Regions from separate parts of the Aliidiomarina sp. genome, predicted to be linked through region 1. Evidence: predicted binding sites of a transcription regulator. Region 1 holds the regulator's gene; the other holds the start of a gene.
What was found. Region 1 encodes NrdR, which represses ribonucleotide reductase genes. Its sites were predicted from a motif close to AAACACNANATNTNGTGTTT; they were not measured.

Region 1 (4,433 bases):
ATCTCAACGATTACAGAGGCAGGCTCATAGCCCGCTAAACGTGCTAAATCACAACCAGCTTCCGTATGCCCTGCTCGATTCAAAACACCGCCTTGGCGAGCTTTCAACGGAAAGATATGCCCTGGCATTACCAAATCACTAGGTTTTGCATCACGCGCAACCGCAGCCAGCACAGTTTGCGCTCGGTCTGCTGCAGAAATACCCGTGGTTACACCTTCAGCAGCTTCAATTGAAACGGTGAAATTCGTAGCATAAGGTGAATTATTTTGGCCAACCATTAACGGCAACTGCAACTGCTGACAGCGCGCTTCGGTAAGCGTTAAACAAATCAACCCACGGCCATAACGGGCCATAAAGTTGATCGCTGCGGGCGTTGCGCACTCCGCAGCCATAATCAAATCGCCTTCATTCTCACGATCTTCATCGTCCATGAGAATCACCATTTTGCCGGCTTTAATATCGGCAATAATTTCTTCGGTGCTATTCAACCCCGTTAAACTCGACATCTATGTATCCTCAGATTCATGGTGTACAGCTAACGCTGCTTACCGCAAACCAAAACCAGCAGTTTTGGTTAATACCATTTTCACGTCGGTGCCTATCGATTCCACTGAGCTATATTCCCACACCGGCACTTTATCCATATGTGTAATGTTGCCCAAATGGAACATGCCCACACTTTGATCGCCCAATAATTTCGGCGCCATATACACAACCAATTCATCTACCAATTCGGCAGTTAACAGTGCCCCTGCCAATCGCGCACCAGCTTCAACCCAAACCGTATGAATGCCGCGCTCGGCGATCAGCTGCAACAAGGCCGTTAAATCAATGCGCCCCGTAACGCCTGTTTCCATTACGATTTCTTCCGCATTTTCCGGCAACTGCATGCCACTGGCACTCGCACGAATTAACCATACCGGGCCACCACAGGTAAATAATTTAGCATCTGGCTTCACTTCACCGCGGTGATCAATAATCACCCGCACCGGCTGGCGAACATCTTGCTTGCCTGGTTCACCCGGATATACCGTGCCCGTAGGAAACTCCGTAGGCCGCACATTCAATACCGGATCATCCGCCAACACCGTGCCAGCGCCCGTTAAAATAGCGCCCGCTTGCGCGCGCCCTACTTGCACATCGGCACGTGCTTCATGGCCAGTAATCCACTTACTCTTACCGTTCGCCAACGCCGTGCGGCCATCAATTGATGCCGCCATTTTCAACTGCACATACGGCCGGCCAAGCTTATGGCAAGTAAAGAAACCGCGGCTTATCGCGTAAGCTTCTCGCTCGAGTAACCCCACTTCAACTTTAATACCCGCTTTCTTTAACCGTTTAATACCAGCACCCGCCACTTTCGGGAACGGGTCTTCCAACGCTACTACTACGCGCGCCACGTCTGCCTTGATCAACGCATCAACACATGGCGGTGTACGGCCAGTGTGATTGCACGGTTCAAGTGTAACGTAAACCGTTGCGCCCTTCGCGGCATCGCCAGCTGCAGCCAATGCATTCACTTCTGCATGGGCTTCGCCAGCACGCTCATGAAAGCCTTCGCCCACAACTTCGCCCGCTTTGTCGTTCGAAAAATCAACAACAACGCAGCCAACGTTTGGATTAGGATGAGTGGTAAAGCGCCCTTGAGCAGCAAGCTCAAGTGCACGTTGCATATAATAGGTATCTGTTTCTGTGAAGGTAATTTTAGTCATCTAAACGAGCGATCTCCGCGCCGAAGTCGCGAATATCCTCAAACGAACGGTAAACCGACGCAAAGCGAATATAAGCAACTTTATCGAGTTGCTTGAGTTGATCCATCACCAAACTGCCAATCAGTTTACTAGAAACTTCTCGTTCGCCAGTAGCGCGCAGTTTAGATTTGATACGATTGATGGTTTGCTCCATCGCCTCTAGGCTCACCGGACGTTTCTCCAATGAACGTAGCAGGCCAGCACGCAACTTATCCTCGTTAAAAGGTTCGCGCGCACCGTTGCTTTTAATCACTCGTGGCATTACCAATTCTGCGCTTTCAAACGTAGTAAACCGTTCTTTGCAGGCATTGCATTCACGCCGGCGGCGAACCGACATACCGTCCGCCACCAAGCGTGAATCAATTACTTTCGTATCTTGCTCAGAGCAAAATGGGCAATGCATAGAATGTTTATTCCTTTCAGAGTGCGCAAGCAAAGGGCCAGCCCCTACTCACACACGCTAATTACTGAGCTTTATATTAGGCCTACTATCCAGCCTAATATGAGGGCCTACGCCTTTTTAGCGTACACCGGGAAGCGCGCACACAACGCTTTCACTTCATCACGAACGCGCGCTTCAACAGCGCTATCGCTCGTACCATCTTCTTTTACTGCATTTAACACATCGCAAATCCAGTGTGCTACCTGCTCGGCTTCTGCTTCTTGGAAACCACGGCGCGTAATTGCCGGAGTACCCAAACGCAAGCCAGAGGTAACAAACGGCGAACGCGGATCATTCGGCACCGAGTTCTTATTCACCGTAATGAACGAACGGCCAAGTGCCGCATCCGCATCTTTACCCGTGATGTTTTTGTTAATTAAATCCACTAAAAACAAATGGTTTTCAGTACCACCAGAAACGATATCGTAGCCACGCTCTTGCATAACACGCACCATCGCTTTAGCGTTCTTTAACACTTGCTTTTGATATTCTTTAAACTCAGGCTGCAACGCTTCTTTAAATGCCACCGCTTTCGCAGCAATCACGTGCATTAACGGGCCACCTTGGTTGCCCGGGAACACCGAGCTATTCAAGCGCTTATGCAAATCCGCATCGTCTTTGCCGCTCAAAATCAAACCAGAGCGCGGGCCAGCTAAGGTTTTATGCGTAGTAGTAGTTACCACATCTGCAATGGGCACCGGATTCGGGTACAAGCCCGCCGCCACCAAACCAGCCACGTGCGCCATATCTACCAGCAGGTAAGCACCCACTTCATCGGCGATATCGCGGAATTTCTGCCAATCCACAATGCCAGAGTACGCTGAAAAACCAGCAATAATCATCTTCGGCTTGTGCTCATGCGCCAATTCACGCACCTGATCGTAATGAATTTCACCCGTTTCCGGATGCAGGCCATATTGCACCGCGTTGTAGTTCACGCCCGAGAAATTCACGTGCGAGCCATGGGTTAAATGGCCACCATGCGCCAAGCTCATTCCCAACACCGTATCGCCAGCCTTACATAAGGCCATAAATACCGCCGTATTGGCTTGCGAACCAGCGTGCGGTTGCACGTTCGCAAACTTCGCACCAAACAATTCTTTCGCGCGCTCAATCGCCAAATTTTCCGCAATATCCACATACTCACAACCGCCGTAATAGCGCTTGCCCGGATAGCCTTCGGCATATTTGTTGGTTAACTGAGAACCCTGCGCTTCAAGCACGCGCGGGCTAGTATAATTCTCTGAAGCAATCAGCTCGATATGCTCTTCTTGGCGTACAACTTCGGCTTGCATAGCCGCCCACAGTTCCGGGTCAAACCCAGCAATTGTCATCTCAGAACCAGACATGCCTACTCCTAATAAACGGTGAAATATCGCCCAAAAATCAAGCGCTCATTATACCGCACAACGCGCGCAAATGGTAGCCGCTCGGCCGTGGGTGTGGAAAGAGCTTCCAAGGCGAGAGTGTTCTGGGAATAATGAATCTAGAAATGTTCGCGCTTATAACAACAAGTAACGTTCAATCATAAACGCACTTGGTGGTGGGGATAGCACCAGCCGGAGTGTTTGCCGCATGGATGCGGCAGCCAAGCCTACATGGATGTACTTGCGGCGTCTCCGGCGGTGCTGCCCCACCCCCAAGAAACGCGTTTAAGGTTGAACGTTACTTCACGGCTTTTTTGTATTTGATGCGGTGCGGGTTCATCGCATCGGCGCCGTGCGTTTTCTTCATGTACTCTTCGTATTCCGTGTAGTTACCTTCGAAGAAGCTCACTTGCCCTTCATCGCGGTAATCCAGAATGTGCGTAGCAATACGATCCAAGAACCAGCGATCATGCGAAATCACCATGGCAGCGCCCGGGAATTCCAATAGCGCATCTTCCAATGCCCGCAAAGTTTCCACATCAAGATCGTTGGTAGGCTCATCGAGCAGCAACAAGTTGCCGCCAGCGCGCAGCAGCTTCGCCAAATGCACTCGGTTGCGTTCACCACCAGAAAGCTCACCAATGAACTTCTGCTGATCGTTGCCACGGAAGTTAAAGCGGCCCACGTAGGCACGGCTTTGCACTTCATAAGTTCCGATGCGCAGAATATCTTGGCCATCAGAAATTTCTTGCCACACCGTTTTCTTATCGTCCATATCATCACGGAACTGATCAACCGAGGCCAACACCACGGTTTCGCCAAGTTCCACGGTGCCTGCATCTGGCTGCTCTTTGCCGCTAATCATGCGGAACA
Region 2 (4,433 bases), on a different contig from region 1:
GTTGGGAAATCTGGGCCAGGAATATGCTCCATCAACTCTTCAAGTTGAATATCTGGATTATCCACCATCGCTAAACAACCGTTAATTACTTCGGTTAGGTTATGCGGCGGGATATTGGTTGCCATACCAACAGCGATACCGGAAGAACCGTTCGCTAATAGGTTTGGAATTCGGGTTGGCAACACCTCCGGAATAAATTCGGTGCCATCGTAGTTGGGCACGAAATCAACGGTTTCTTTCTCTAAATCAGCCAATAATTGATGCGCAATTTTCGACATCCGTACTTCGGTGTAACGCATTGCCGCCGCTGAATCACCATCCACTGAACCAAAGTTACCTTGGCCATCAGCAAGCATGTAGCGAAGAGAGAATGGCTGCGCCATACGAACAATGGTGTCGTACACTGCAGAATCACCGTGTGGGTGATACTTACCGATTACATCACCTACTACGCGAGCAGATTTTTTATACGGCTTATTAAAATCATTCCCGAGTACATTCATTGCGAATAGTACGCGCCGATGCACTGGCTTCAAACCATCGCGTACATCAGGTAAAGCTCGCCCGATGATAACGCTCATGGCGTAATCTAAGTACGAATTCTTTAGTTCGTCTTCGATATTAATCGGCATTACTTCTTTGGCAAGATCGCTCATATTTTTTCCCTAACAAGTACTCTTCATATCGTTATAGTTTTCGAGTAAATCGCCTTACTGAATCAACTTTGCAGGATACCATAGCAGCTTGCCGTTGACGACTGCAAAACGAACACAAAACACAAGTTAACACTGGTTTACATGTGTTCGTTTCGGTACACTGCGAGCCACTCACATGGGCAATAAAAATATCGTATTGGGTACCCAGTAAAGCGCCACAGGCGCACCCACAAATCATTGTGCGCTCTTCGCAGCCCCTTGTTTTAGCATAAGGAAGATAAACATGCAGCAAAATGTCGATCCTGCAGAAATCGAAAAGTTTAATGCCATGGCATCACGTTGGTGGGATCCCCAAGGCGATTTTAAGCCACTCCATCAAATAAACCCATTGCGCTTGCAATTTATTGACCAACACGGTCTTGGTTTGAGTGGGCGGAAAATTTTAGATGTAGGCTGTGGTGGCGGTTTATTAAGCGAAGCAATGGCAAAAGCTGGGGCTCACGTTACGGGTATTGATATGAGCCCAGATGCGCTTAGCGTAGCCCGTTTGCATGCGTTGGATAGTGGTGTGGATGTCGATTATCAGCAAATCACAGCGGAAGAGTTTGCCGCCGAGCATGCTGGCCAATTCGATATCGTTACGTGCTTGGAAATGCTCGAGCATGTACCCAACCCAAGTACGGTAATTGCCGCCTGCGCAAGCCTAGTTAAACCTGGCGGCCGGGTTGTTTTCTCTACTTTGAATCGCACTTTGAAAGCTAAACTGCTGGGCGTATATATCGCCGAATATGTATTGCGATGGGTACCACAGGGCACTCACGATGCGAGTAAATTTATTCGCCCAGCGGAGTTAATGCACATGGCCAATAGTGCAGGATTAACAGAACTTGCCGCTACGGGTATCCACTTCAATCCGCTACTGAACCAATTCTTCGTAAGTGATCGTAACTTGGATGTAAACTATCTGGTTGCTTGTGAGCGCCCTGCTGCCAAATAGGCCATTTAATGAGCCGTAACGGAGAAGTGTATATGTTAGGTAAGCGCCCCAACGCTATTCTATTTGATTTAGATGGCACCCTCCTCGATACAGCACCCGATTTGGGCCATGCCCTCAATCGTGTTCTGGCCGATTCGAATCGGCCGTTGAAAGAACTTATCGAGTTGCGCCCGTACGCATCACATGGCTCACATGGCCTACTGAAATTAGGTTTTGGGGATGATTACAATGAGCTAAACCGCACCCAATTGCGGCAACAGTTTCTTGATTATTATGAACAACGAGTTTGTGTAGACACCACCCTGTTTGCCGAGGTTGAGGAACTGCTACAAACGCTAAGCCAACAACAAATACCAATGGCGATTGTTACCAATAAACCTACCCTTTACACACAACTAGTATTGCGGGAAATCCCAGCTCTAGCACGATTACCTGTAGTGGTTTGCGGCGATACGTTAAGTGTTGCTAAGCCCGATCCAGCGCCCTTGTTGCATGCCTGCGCATTACTGAGCGCTCATTATCAATATCCCATTGAGGCGCAACATGCCTTGTATGTGGGTGATGCAGAGCGCGATATTGAAGCTGGCCGCAGAGCGGGAATGCGCACAGTGCTAGCTAGTTATGGGTACATTGCTGCGCACGATGATGTGCAGGCATGGCGCGCTGATTTTGCCATTGCCCAACCGAGCCAATTATTGGATTTGTGGTAATCTATTCCCATCAAAATTGGCCTTTCGGTGAGAAAATTAACGGCTGTACGGTACAGTTAGCGTCCTCAACTGCTGTGCCATTTGTTATATATTCCATCTCAGCTGCATAACAAATTATTTAAGACAAAAAAATTATGTACCTGCTATGTACCTGCAAAGGCGCGCCACTCTTGGTGCTTATCAAAATCTACCAAAATTCAACCCCGAAACAGTGAATTTCTTGCTTGATCAAAAGCACTTTGATGACTAGCATAGCGTTAATTAACGCAACACTACATATTGTGTAAAAATACTCCACCTTACCTAATTCACCACAATATATAGTGATAAGAAGAAACCTGCGAGGGCATCATGAACCAACCTATCTACGTAACAAAGCGCAATGGCGAGCGCGAGCTTCTAGACTTGGAGAAAATTCACCGAGTAATTAGCTGGGCGGCTGAGGGATTAAAAGACGTATCGGTTTCAGAAGTGGAGCTTAAATCTCGCATCCAATTTTATGACGGTATCAAAACCGCCGATATTCACGAAACCATTATTCGTGCTGCAGCTGATTTAATTAGTGAAGAAGTACCTGATTATCAGTTTCTTGCCGCACGCTTGGCAATTTTCCATCTGCGCAAAAAAGCCTATGGCGAGTTTGAACCGCCGCACCTGTTCGATCATGTTACCAAAATGGTAAGTATGAATCGCTATGACAAGCATATTCTCGAGGATTATAGCCAAGCCGAACTAGAAGAGCTGAACACCTACCTTGATCATAGCCGTGATCTAAACTTCTCATATGCAGCAGTAAAGCAATTGGAAGGTAAGTATCTGGTGCAAAACCGCGTTACGGGTGTGGTATATGAAAGTGCACAGTTCTTATATATCTTGGTAGCCGCATGTTTGTTTGCAAAATATCCACCGGCAAAGCGGTTGGATTATGTTCGTCGTTTTTACGATGCTACCTCGCAGTTCAAAATTTCACTACCCACACCAATTATGTCCGGTGTGCGCACCCCTACTCGTCAGTTTAGTTCCTGTGTACTGATAGAGTGTGGTGATAGCCTTGATTCTATTAATGCCACGGCCAGTGCTATCGTGAAGTATGTATCGCAACGTGCTGGTATCGGTATCAACGCTGGCCGTATTCGCGCCCTTGGTAGCCCAATTCGCAATGGTGAAGCATTCCACACGGGGTGCATTCCGTTCTTTAAATATTTCCAAACGGCAGTAAAAAGTTGTTCACAAGGTGGAGTTCGCGGTGGCGCTGCTACCCTGTTCTATCCGCTCTGGCATTTAGAAGTAGAATCACTGCTGGTGTTAAAGAACAACCGTGGTGTTGAAGAAAACCGTGTGCGCCATCTAGATTACGGTGTGCAATTCAATAAACTCATGTATCAGCGCTTGGTAAAAGATCAGTACATTACTTTATTCAGCCCCAGCGATGTGCCTGGCTTATACGATGCATTCTTTGCCGACCAAGACGAGTTTGAGCGCTTATACGTGCAATACGAAGCCGATGAAAGCATCCGCAAAAAACGCATTAAAGCAATTGAGCTGTTTAGCTTGTTTATGCAAGAGCGTGCTAGTACGGGCCGGATGTATTTACAGAATGTGGATCATACCAACAACCACAGCCCATTTAATCCGAAGCTTGCGCCGGTAAGGCAAAGCAACTTGTGCCTTGAGATCGCGTTACCAACCAAGCCGTTACAGCACATTAATGATGAAGAAGGTGAAATTGCCTTATGTACGCTATCGGCATTCAACCTTGGCGCACTAGAATCATTAGATGATCTGGAAGAATGGGCCGATTTAGCCGTGCGGGCGCTTGATAACCTACTCGATTATCAAGATTATCCTGTGCCTGCAGCAATGAATGCTTCAATGGCTCGCCGTACGCTCGGTATTGGCGTAATCAACTATGCCTATTACCTTGCCAAAAACGGTGTACGTTACTCAGATGGTAGCGCCAATGGCCTTACTCATCGCACCTTTGAAGCTATTCAATATTACCTAATGAAAGCTTCTAACGAATTAGCAAAAGAGCAAGGCGCGTGTCCTAAGTTCAATGAAACCACCTAC

Region 2: a site for NrdR is predicted at 2,631-2,650, ahead of nrdA (class 1a ribonucleoside-diphosphate reductase subunit alpha). Genes of this name have one in related genera too.

The regions. Positions count from the first base shown of each region.
Region 1 is NZ_JBLRWZ010000009.1:60,610-65,042, forward strand. Features, by position in the region: gene ribBA (bifunctional 3,4-dihydroxy-2-butanone-4-phosphate synthase/GTP cyclohydrolase II) at 1-506, opposite strand, end outside; gene ribD (bifunctional diaminohydroxyphosphoribosylaminopyrimidine deaminase/5-amino-6-(5-phosphoribosylamino)uracil reductase RibD) at 546-1,712, opposite strand; gene nrdR (transcriptional regulator NrdR) at 1,705-2,154, opposite strand; gene glyA (serine hydroxymethyltransferase) at 2,262-3,542, opposite strand; gene ettA (energy-dependent translational throttle protein EttA) at 3,859-4,433, opposite strand, start outside.
Region 2 is NZ_JBLRWZ010000004.1:4,484-8,916, forward strand. Features, by position in the region: gene gyrA (DNA gyrase subunit A) at 1-656, opposite strand, end outside; gene ubiG (bifunctional 2-polyprenyl-6-hydroxyphenol methylase/3-demethylubiquinol 3-O-methyltransferase UbiG) at 940-1,653, shown strand; gene ACNA7P_RS01795 (HAD family hydrolase) at 1,662-2,363, shown strand; gene nrdA (class 1a ribonucleoside-diphosphate reductase subunit alpha) at 2,715-4,433, shown strand, end outside.